Regions from separate parts of the Burkholderia sp. MSh2 genome, predicted to be linked through region 1. Evidence: riboswitches for the same ligand, from Rfam matches in the RefSeq annotation. Region 1 holds a riboswitch; each other region holds the start of a gene.
The links. A riboswitch is a leader RNA that binds a small molecule or an ion and turns the genes downstream of it on or off. The one in region 1 is predicted to bind cobalamin.

Region 1 (3,269 bases):
TCGATCGCGCCGGCCGCGAACGCGGTCGTGTTCAGCACGAGCGCGACGCCGTGCGCGTCGCAGAGCTGCGTGATGACTTCGCGGCTCACCGCGTCCTTCAGCGACGTCACCGCGATCGGCAGCGGGTTCAGCCCTTCCCGCACGAGCGCGTCGGCCAGCGCGTCGAACACGGCCGTGTTCGCGGCCTGCCAGTGCGCGCGATAGAACAGGATCGCGACGACGGGCGCGCCGGGCGTCCAGCGCGGCAGCCAGTCGTCGACGCTCGCGCGCTCGCGCGCCGGGTGATACAGCGCGGCGGCCGGCAGCGGGCGCGGCGGCTCGGGCTCGTCGCCGAACCCGAGCGTATGAAACGCGATGCTGCGCAACAGCGCCTCGGCGTTGTGCACGCCGCCTTCGCGCAGGTAACGCCACCACAGCCGGCACAGCGCGGGCGTGACCGTGCTTTTCGCGACGAGGTTCGGGTCCTCCTGCAGGTCGCCCGAGAACATCGCGAGCTGCTGCCCGCGCTTCGTCGCGAGCGACACGGCCTGCTCGATCCCGTACGGCCAGTACGCCTCGCCGCCGAGATGGTCGATCACGACGGACTTCGCGTGCCGCAGCACGTCGTCGACATAGAAATCGACGGACGCCGGCTGCCGCAGGAACGTGACGTTCGCGAGGCGCACGCTCGGGAACCCGGCCGGCAGTTGCGGCACGACGCTCGCGAGCAGCGACAGCGTCGTGTCGGCCGAACTCAGGATCACGATGTCGGCCGGCTGCTGGTCGATCCGGACGACGCCCTGCGTATCGTCGACGAAGCCGCCCGGCGTGGTGCGCAGCAGATGCATCGTGCGTTATGCCTGTTGCGGCTCGGCCGCGCAGGCGGCGTCGAACGCGCGTTGCAGCGCGGCGGCGTCGAGATCCTCGCCGATCAGCACGAAACGGCTCGCGCGCGTTTCGCCGTCCTGCCAGCGGCGGTCGAAATAGCTGTCGAAGCGGCGACCGACGCCCTGGATCACGAGCCGCATCGGCGCGCCGGGCAGCGCGGCGAAACCCTTCGCGCGGTAGATCGTGTGCGTTTCGACGAGCCGCTGCAGCGCGGCGATCGTCGCTTCGCGCGAGCCGGCGTCGCCCGACACGACCACCGAGTCGAAATCGTCGTGATGGTGATCGTGATCGCCGTCCTCGGCCGAGCCGTGATGGTCGTGGCGCAGGTGGATCGTGTCTTCCGACGCCGATTCGAGGCCGAGCAGCATCGCGAGATCGAGTTCGCCGCGCGTCGCGCGCACGATCTTCACCTGCGGCGGGATCTCGTCGCGAATCGCGGTTTCGATCTGCGCGAATGCCGCGTCGTCGACGAGATCGGCCTTGTTCACGATCACGAGATCGGCGGACGACAGCTGGTCGGCGAACAGCTCGTGCAGCGGCGATTCGTGGTCGAGGTTCGGATCGGCGCGGCGCTGCGCGTCGACCGCCTGCGGGTTTTCCGCGAACTGGCCGCTCGCGGCGGCCGGCCCGTCGACGACGGTCACGACCGCGTCGACCGTGAAGCTGTTGCGGATCGCCGGCCAGTTGAACGCCTGCACGAGCGGCTTCGGCAGCGCGAGCCCGGAGGTTTCGATCAGCACGTGGTCGATGTCCGCGCGCCGTTCGACGAGCGCCTCCATCACCGGATAGAACTCTTCCTGCACGGTGCAGCACAGGCAGCCGTTCGCGAGTTCGTAGAGCTGGCCCGACGCTTCGCCCTGCGCGTCGTCGCAGCCGATGCCGCAGCCCTTGAGGATTTCGCCGTCGATGCCGAGCTCGCCGAATTCGTTGACGATCACCGCGATGCGGCGGCCCTCGGCATGCTGCAGGATGTGGCGCATCAGCGTGGTCTTGCCGCTGCCGAGAAAGCCCGTGACGATCGTGACGGGAAGCTTGCGAAGGGTCATGGTAGGTCCAGTGTCGAAGAAGGAATCAGGCCGGGATCGTCGCGTCGGGAGCGGCGTGGCGGTTCATCGGGCGGATCGCGGGACATTCGCCGCACGCACCGGACGCACGGTCGCGGGGCGGTCGGAACGACGAATCGGGCATGGTGCATCCTTGCGAACGGTCGACATCGTGAATGCCAACACGGCTGCCGCCGGCCCGGCGCGTGCCGCGTGCCGTTCGCCGCGCCGGCCGGGTGCATGCGCGCGGGGCGGAGGAAGCGGGACAGGCGCGGGCGTCGGGCCTGCTGCGGCCGTGGACGATGCGCCGCCTCCCCGCGGCGCTGAACCCCAACGTTTGGGCCGGTATCCGGGCTGACGAACACGCCGCTTCGCCTTCCCGGATGCGCGCGGCATCCAGTGGCGGTCGTCCGCATGCGCGCGGCATGCGGCGAAGCGGCGCTGCATCGCGCATGGCGCGACGCGTTCGCTTACCGTTGCGGGGGCAGCACAGGTTGGCGCGGCCGCGGTGCGGGCTCGCTTCCTGTTTCCCGTTTAACTGCGCGCGCCGGCGGGCGCGCGCGAGCACCGAAACGCGTGCGAGTGTAGGTGCAGCGGGCGGGAGCGTCAAGGCGGACGGCGGGGCCGCCGCCGGCGCATTGCCGTTGCACGATCCCGTCGCTCGTATCCGCCCGCGGGGCGCGCGGCGTGCCCGACCGGACACGGCTGCGTTGACGATCGTTCAATCATCCGCCGCGATCGGCCGGCGAGCGCGATGCCCGACCGGGTCGGGTTCCGTCGCGCAAACGACCTGCCGGAAGAAGCTGCGGGGATGGACGGGTCGGCGCGCGCTGGCTACGGTCGGATCCGTTGGCCGTGCCTTTGTCGACACCGATGCGATCCATGCGCACGTTCCGGTTGTACGTTGCCGTCGTCGTGTGGCTGACTATGGCACTCATTTTTCCGTTCCCGGCGAAGGCGCGGGCCGTTTCCTTCGCGGCGATCGCAAAAATCCTGGCCGGCTCGTACGTCATTCTGTAAATGCCGCGTGCGGCAAGGCGGTATGCGTGACGTTCCACACGACGAGAAGCACATCCGATCGCGGTCGTCCGCCACGTCCGCGATCGCCAACCTGCGAGGATGCGGCATGAAAAGACCCGCGGTAACGGCAACGGCTCGGCGTGCATGCGCGCATGCACGCCGGCCGGCGCCATGCGGCACCGGGTTCCCCGCGCACCTTCTCCACCCCGATTCCTGACGACCGGTTTCACACATGATTCGACATCGCACTTCCCTTTCGCGCCTTGCGCGCTTCGGCATCGCCGCGTGCCTGACGCTCGCGCCGCCGATCGCTTTCGCCGCCGACTACCAGGTCGAGCG
Region 2 (3,269 bases), on a different contig from region 1:
GCTGTCCGTTCGAAGCCTTGCCGCGCCGCGCCAAGGCTTCTTCATCGACGCGTCAGAACGTATAGCTGATCTTCCCGAACGCGGTACGCCCCAGCGTGTTGTAACCGTACGCGGTCACGTACTGGCGATCGAACAGGTTCGACAGCGTGGCCGACACCGTCAGGTGCGAATTGATCCGGTACGACGCACGCAGGCCCACCGTCAGATACGACGGCAGATAGGTCATGTTCGCCGGATCGTCGAACGTCGTGCCGCCGTAGAGCAGCGACGCGCCCGTGCTCAGCGCGTGCAGGTGCAGCTCGTCCCACGTGTGGTCGATGCTCAGGCTGACCGTCTGGCGCGGCCGGCGGTTCAGCCAGGAGTCGTTGGTCTCGTCCTGCGGATTCAGGAGCCCGACCGCGAGGCTCACCGGCGTCGAGTTGCCGATCGTCCCCTTGTACGACAGGTCGAGCCCGCTGACATGCGCACGGCCGATGTTGATCGGCGAATAGGTCAGCGGGTTGTACGCGATCAGGTTGGTGATCCGCGTGTCGTAGATCGCGGCCGTGAACGTGCCGTACGACGTGTTCGCGTCGATCGCGGCCTCGACCGACGTATTGCGTTCCGGACTGAGGTTCGGATTGCCGTAGCCGGGGTAGTACAGGTCGTTGAACGTCGGCAGGCGGAACCCGTTGCCGTACGACACGCGCGCCGTGTAGACCGGCGTGATCGCCCACGACAGCGCGGCGTTGCCGGTGTTCACCGACTGCCCGGCGATGATCTCGTGACGGCCCGCGAGGAACAGGGTCACGGGGCCGAGCGTTGCCGACTGATGCAGCGAAAACGCGGAATCGTTGCGCGTGGGCACGCCGGTTGGAATGTCGATCGGCAGGAACGCCTGCTCGCGCGTGAAATCGTAGGCCAGCTTGGTCTCGCCCGACAGCGGCAGGCCGAACAGGTGGAAGCCGCGTTCCTGATGGGTCAGCGACGTCGACGTGCTGATGCGCTGCGAATTGATCTGGTCGGTCGGGACGGCCGGATTGCTTGCGTAGAGGAACTGGCGATCGTTCGAATAACCGAACGACTGGTCGAACTGCGTGTCGGGCGTGATGTCGAGGTGGAACGCGATACCGGTCGTCAGCTGATGATCGAGCTGGCGGTCTGCGTAGCCGATGTTGTCGAAGGACAGATCGGACCGGTGATACAGCGCGAACGTCGAGATCGACCAGTTGTCGCGCGCATAGCCGAGCCGCGCATCGAGATCCTGCGCGTGGTACGGGTTGCGGCCGGCCTCGTGGTACGGCAGCACGGGCTGCGTCGCATCGATGCCGGCCGTGTTGTACGAGTGCAGGCCCAGCGAGTAGGTGAGCCCGCCGAGCGCGGCGAGCGGCCCGGTCGACGGCACCGTGCCCGAGGTGCGCAGCTGCGTGTCGAAGGTCTTGTTCGACCCGCCGCCGAACGAGACGGTCGTCTGGTTCGGCTGGTTGGAGGCGCGGCGCGTGAAGAGCTGCACGACGCCGCCCATCGCATTGGCGCCGAACGACGCGGCGGCCGGCCCCGAGATCACCTCGACGCGTTCGAACGCTTCAGTCGGCAGATCCGACCACGGCGCGATGCCGGTGGTCGACGAGCCGATCCGGATGCCGTCGATGAACACGGCGACCTGGCTTGCCGACGAACCGCGGATGCTGACCGACGCGGACGAACCCGGGCCGCCGTTCTGCGACACGGTCACGCCGGGCAGCGTCGCGAGCGCCTCGGTGATGCTCGGGTCGCTCGGCGACAGCCGGTCGAGATCGGTGCGCGTGAGCACCTGGGTCGTCGCATAGCGCTGGTCGAACGACTCGGGCAGCCGCCGCGTGTCGGTCACGGTGATCGCCGGCAGGTCGGTGGCGTCGGCGGCGGGGGCCGTCGGCGAGGCCGCGAGGTCGCCGGCGGCGTGCGCGGCGGGCGAGAGCAGGGCGGTCGCGGCGGACGTGGCAAGGAGGTGTCGAATCTTCATGAGGCTGTCGTTGTTGTCGGGCTGCGCGTGGGCGACCGGGAACGGGCGGCGGGCAGCGCCGGTTTTGTTATCGGTGATCGGGCGGGTTATCGCGCGACCGGGCCGGTCAGGCTGCTGTCGCGGGCGTCGGCGCGGCGCGGGCCGGCGGACGCGATCGACATGGCACGGCGCGCGGGCGGGGCGTGCGCGCCGGCGGCGGGCCGGTGCGACGCTTGCGGCGCGCAAGCGGATGCGGTAACGGAGGACATCGGGCAGATCCTGAGGTCGGGCCGTCCATGCAACGGGCGACCGCCAGCGGCGGCGCCTGGCGCATCGGGACACCCCGCCCGGTGCGGCTGCTTGGACCTCGGGTCGATGGCAGGTCTCCTGGCTCGCGGGTCGCGATGCGTGCCGGCCTTCCCGGTTTCCCAGTGGCATGCGGTGGCACGGATTCGCCGCTCACAGTTGCGGGGGCAGCCGCAGATTCGAGGCGCCGCCTCTCCTGCGTTCCCATTTGATCCCGTTTCCGGGAACCATCAGCGCGCAAGGGTAATGGCGGGCGCGCCGGCGCGTCAATTGTCCGGTTGCGCAGGGGTGCGAAAAAACGTCATTGCCGGAAAAAACGGTTGGAATCCTGTTCATCGTGCGTCGCCGCCGCCTTTCATGTCTGACGAAACGGGGCGGTTCGCCGCCGTTCGGTCGCACCGGAACCGGCTCGGCGCGACACCCGTCCACCGGGCGAACGCGCGGCGGAACGCCTTCTCGCCGCCGAACCCGGGGTGCGCGGCGATCCGTGCGACCGGCTGGCCCGGGTCGCGCTGGCGGCGCGGGCGCCCGATCTCGTTCAAACAGGCGAGGCGGACACGAGGCGGGTGTTGCATGTTGCTGCGGATATCGCGGGCCGAACGGCCCGCGCGCACGGCTTCCTTCATCGACCCGACAGGACTCCGACCGACATGACGAAAACGATTCGCTTCGACGGCGGCACCGCCGTGATCACCGGCGCGGCCAGCGGCATCGGCAGCGGGCTCGCACGCCGCGCGGCCGCCCTCGGCATGCGCGTCGTGCTGGCCGATCTCGACGCGGCGAAGCTCGACGCATTCGCCGCGACGCTCGACACCGACACCGACACCGACACCGACACCTTGTGCGTGCCGACCGACGTCAGTTGCCCGGAAGCCGTCGACGCGCTGGCGGCCGCGGCCTGGCAGCGCTTCGGCGGCGCGGACCTGCTGTTCAACAACGCGGGCGTGATGGCCACCGGCTTCAGCTGGGAAATCACGCCGGAACGCTTCGAGCGCAGCTTCGC
Region 3 (3,269 bases), on a different contig from region 1:
CGCGGGCGGAAAGGGAGTCGGTGTCGTCATCGAGGAGCCGTGTCGTTGGCGCGGCATGCGCCGCGCATCGCAGGGGAAACCGTCATTGTCGCTCGGGCCACGCCGGCAGCAGCGCATCGCGGCCGTTCTCGCGGATCAGCACGAGCGGATAGCCGAACGCCTCGCTCGCGCGCTCCGGCGTCAGGACGTCGTGCACGGGGCCGGCCCACGCATGGCCGCGGCCGTCGAGCAGCAACGCATGCGTCGCGAAACGCCGCGCGAGGTTCAGATCGTGACACGAGAACAGCACCGTGCGCGGGCCCGCGTCGAGCCATCCGGCCAGTGCGGTCAGACAATCGATCTGGTGATGCAGGTCGAGATGCGCCAGCGGCTCGTCGAGCAGCATCAACGGCGCATCCTGGCACAGCGTGGCGGCCAGCGCGACGCGCTGCCGCTCGCCGCCCGACAGCGACAGCACGTCGCGCGATGCAAGCGCGGCCAGATCGAACGTCGCCAGCGCATCGCGCGCGGCCGCGCGGTCGCCGTCGCGCTCCCATCCCCAGCCGCCGAGATACGGAAAGCGGTTGAGCAACACCGTGTCGAACACGGTCGCGCTGAAAGCGTCATGCAGTTGCTGCGGCATCAGCGCGCGCCGCTGTGCAAGCCGATCGGGCGGCCATGCGACAAGCGGCCGGCCGTCGATCTCCACCTGCCCGCCGGCCGGCTGCTGCAGCCCCGCGAGCGTCGCGAGCAGCGTCGTCTTGCCCGCGCCGTTCGGCCCGGCGACGCACCAGATCTCGCCCGGACGGAAAGCCTGGGAGAAGCCGTCGAGCAGCGTGCGGGCGCCGGCCTTCAGCGTCACGTCGACGGCCGCGTAGTTCAGGCCGCCGGTGTCGGCGGATGCTGCGGCCCACGTCATCGCGTCGGCCTCCTCAGCAACATCCACAGGAACACCGGTACGCCGATCAAGGCGGTCATCACGCCGACCGGCAACTGCGCGGGCGCGATCGCGGTGCGGGCAAGCAGGTCGGCCGCCATCACGCCGCCGCCGCCCGCGAGCATCGCGGCCGGCAGCAGCATGCGCTGGTCGTTGCCGAACGCGATACGCAGCGCATGCGGCACGACGAGGCCGACGAAGCCGATCGTGCCGGCCGTCGTCACCGCGGCCGCGGCGGCCAGCGACGCGACGAGATAGATCCGCACGCGCAGGCGCGCGACGGGCACACCGAGCGCGAGCGCGGTCGAGTCGCCGCGCAGCAGCACGTTCAGTTGCGGCGCGGCTGGCAGCGCGACGCATGCGGCCAGCAGCAGCGCACCCCACGCGAACCACGGCGCCGTCACGCCGTTCAGGTCGCCCGTCAGCCAGAAGATGATGCCGCGCAGCCGCGCATCGGGCGCGAGCGACAGCAGCAGCGTAACGAGCGCGCCCCACCCGGCCGCGATCACGACGCCCGTGAGCAGCAGTCGCGGCGACGCGTCGCGAGAATCGCCGCGCCACAGCTCGCGGCGCGCGAGACCGAGCACGAGCGCGACCGACACGAGCGCGCCGGCGAACGCCGACGCATCGACGAGCCACCACGCACCGCCCGCGATCATCGCGACGAGCGCGAAGCCGGCCGCGCCGCCGGACACGCCGAGCACGTACGGTTCCGCGAGCGGGTTGCGCAGCAGCACCTGCAGCAGCGCGCCGGCCAGCGCGAGCAGCGCGCCGCACGCGAAGCCCGCGAGCGCGCGCGGCAGGCGCAGCGTGCGGACGATGTCGGCGAACAGCGCGTCGCCGCCATGCGGCACGAGCGACGCGAGCGCCTGCCACGGCGACATCGGCACGCTGCCGATCGACAGCGACGCGACGAACAGCAACGCGACCGCCGCGGCCAGCGTCGCCCAGATCGCGGTGGCGCGCGCGGCGCTCATGCCGCGCGCAGCCCCGCGCGTGACGCGCGGCGCACCCACCTGTTGCTGCCGGACAGACACGACATGGGCGCCGCGCGGACGATTGGGGTCAGCATCGAAGAAGATTCCGTGAAGCGTTGCACGCCCTGCCTCCCCGCGGGCCGCGCGTCCCGAAGCCCGTGCGGGCTCCCCGTCTCGGCCGGTATCCGGGCTGGCGGCGGTCCGGCTCGCCTTCCCGCGCGATGACGCGCAGTGGCCCGCGCTCCGCGTGCGAAAGCCGCATGCGAAACGCGCCCGAGCCGGCCTGCGTCACGGGACGCGGCCGCTTACCGTTGCGGGGGCAGCGCAGGCTGGCGGGCTTCGCGCCCGCGCCCTGCTTCCCGTTTAACCGCGCATTCCACGCGCGAGCACCGAGGCGGCGCCAGTTTAGGAGCGGGTCGCGCGAGCGTCAAGGAAACGCCCGGAGACGTGCGCGACGCGTCGATTCGCGGCAAGAAGGGGGGAAGTTACGACTGGAAACGTTACAGATGTCGGATTGCGCGCTATTCCGCGCTAAAATGCTGGGTCTTTAGAGGACGCAGCAAATGCTCAACGAACTCGAAACCCTATCTCAAAATATTGGCCGTCTGATTTCGCTGAACAAGCGCTATCACTCGGAACGGCTCGCGCTCGAGGAGCAGGTCGCGCAATTGCGCGCGGACGCGGACACTGTCCGCGCGGAACTCGCACAACTGCGCGAGGAACGCAATACGCTCGAAGCCGAGCGCGACACCCTGTCGGCAAAGATCGACGACGCCCAGGTGAAACTGAACGCGATTCTCGAAAAGCTGCCGCGCTCGAAAAGCGCGGAACAGGCCGACAACCAGCTCGACCTGCTGGATGCGCAGGCGCGCAAGGATGGCGATGACGCGGCCAGCCACGGAGAACATGCATGAGCACCAAGCAGATCGAAGTCTCGATTCTCGGTCAGGCCTATCGGCTCGCCTGCTCGGCCGAGACCGAAGCGGCACTGCTCGAAGCCGTCGCGCGCGTCGACGCCGAAATGTCGAAAATCCGCTCGAACAGTTCGGTGCGCGGCACCGATCGCATCGCCGTCATGGCGGCGCTGTCGCTCGCATCGGAGTTGCTGCGGCTGCAAACCAGCGTGCGACACGGTGAAGCATTTCCGGCGGAGGAAATCCGTCGTACAATGCACCAGATGAATGAACAGCTCGGTGCGGTGCTCGCACAGCACGAGACGCAGTAACGTTTCAATCGATGTGTCGATTCCGCTTGATCTCGGCGATCAACGGTGGTCAAATTGGCGCATCGAATCACAGTTCAGTCAGCTTCCCTGCCTGGTTCGCCAAGGTCATATATTCCTTGAACCAATGCCATGTGCACGGTTGCGGAAATTT

Region 2: linked by a shared signal. The riboswitch ahead of GQ57_RS04975 (TonB-dependent receptor domain-containing protein) and the one ahead of cobW (cobalamin biosynthesis protein CobW) in region 1 are both predicted to bind cobalamin.
Region 3: linked by a shared signal. The riboswitch ahead of GQ57_RS22625 (FecCD family ABC transporter permease) and the one ahead of cobW (cobalamin biosynthesis protein CobW) in region 1 are both predicted to bind cobalamin.

Annotation. Positions count from the first base shown of each region.
Region 1 covers NZ_JPGM01000081.1:26,914-30,182, forward strand. The annotation lists gene cobN (cobaltochelatase subunit CobN) at 1-827, opposite strand, end outside; gene cobW (cobalamin biosynthesis protein CobW) at 834-1,913, opposite strand; cobalamin riboswitch at 2,234-2,497, opposite strand; gene GQ57_RS42505 (hypothetical protein) at 2,636-2,923, opposite strand; gene GQ57_RS38395 (DUF3857 domain-containing transglutaminase family protein) at 3,163-3,269, shown strand, end outside.
Region 2 covers NZ_JPGM01000006.1:86,549-89,817, reverse strand. The annotation lists gene GQ57_RS04975 (TonB-dependent receptor domain-containing protein) at 53-1,981, opposite strand; cobalamin riboswitch at 2,321-2,513, opposite strand; gene GQ57_RS04965 (SDR family NAD(P)-dependent oxidoreductase) at 2,917-3,269, shown strand, end outside.
Region 3 covers NZ_JPGM01000035.1:66,796-70,064, forward strand. The annotation lists gene cobT (nicotinate-nucleotide--dimethylbenzimidazole phosphoribosyltransferase) at 1-30, opposite strand, end outside; gene GQ57_RS22620 (ABC transporter ATP-binding protein) at 83-898, opposite strand; gene GQ57_RS22625 (FecCD family ABC transporter permease) at 895-1,893, opposite strand; cobalamin riboswitch at 2,053-2,302, opposite strand; gene GQ57_RS22630 (ATPase) at 2,457-2,807, shown strand; gene GQ57_RS22635 (cell division protein ZapA) at 2,804-3,118, shown strand; RNA gene ssrS (6S RNA) at 3,200-3,269, shown strand, end outside.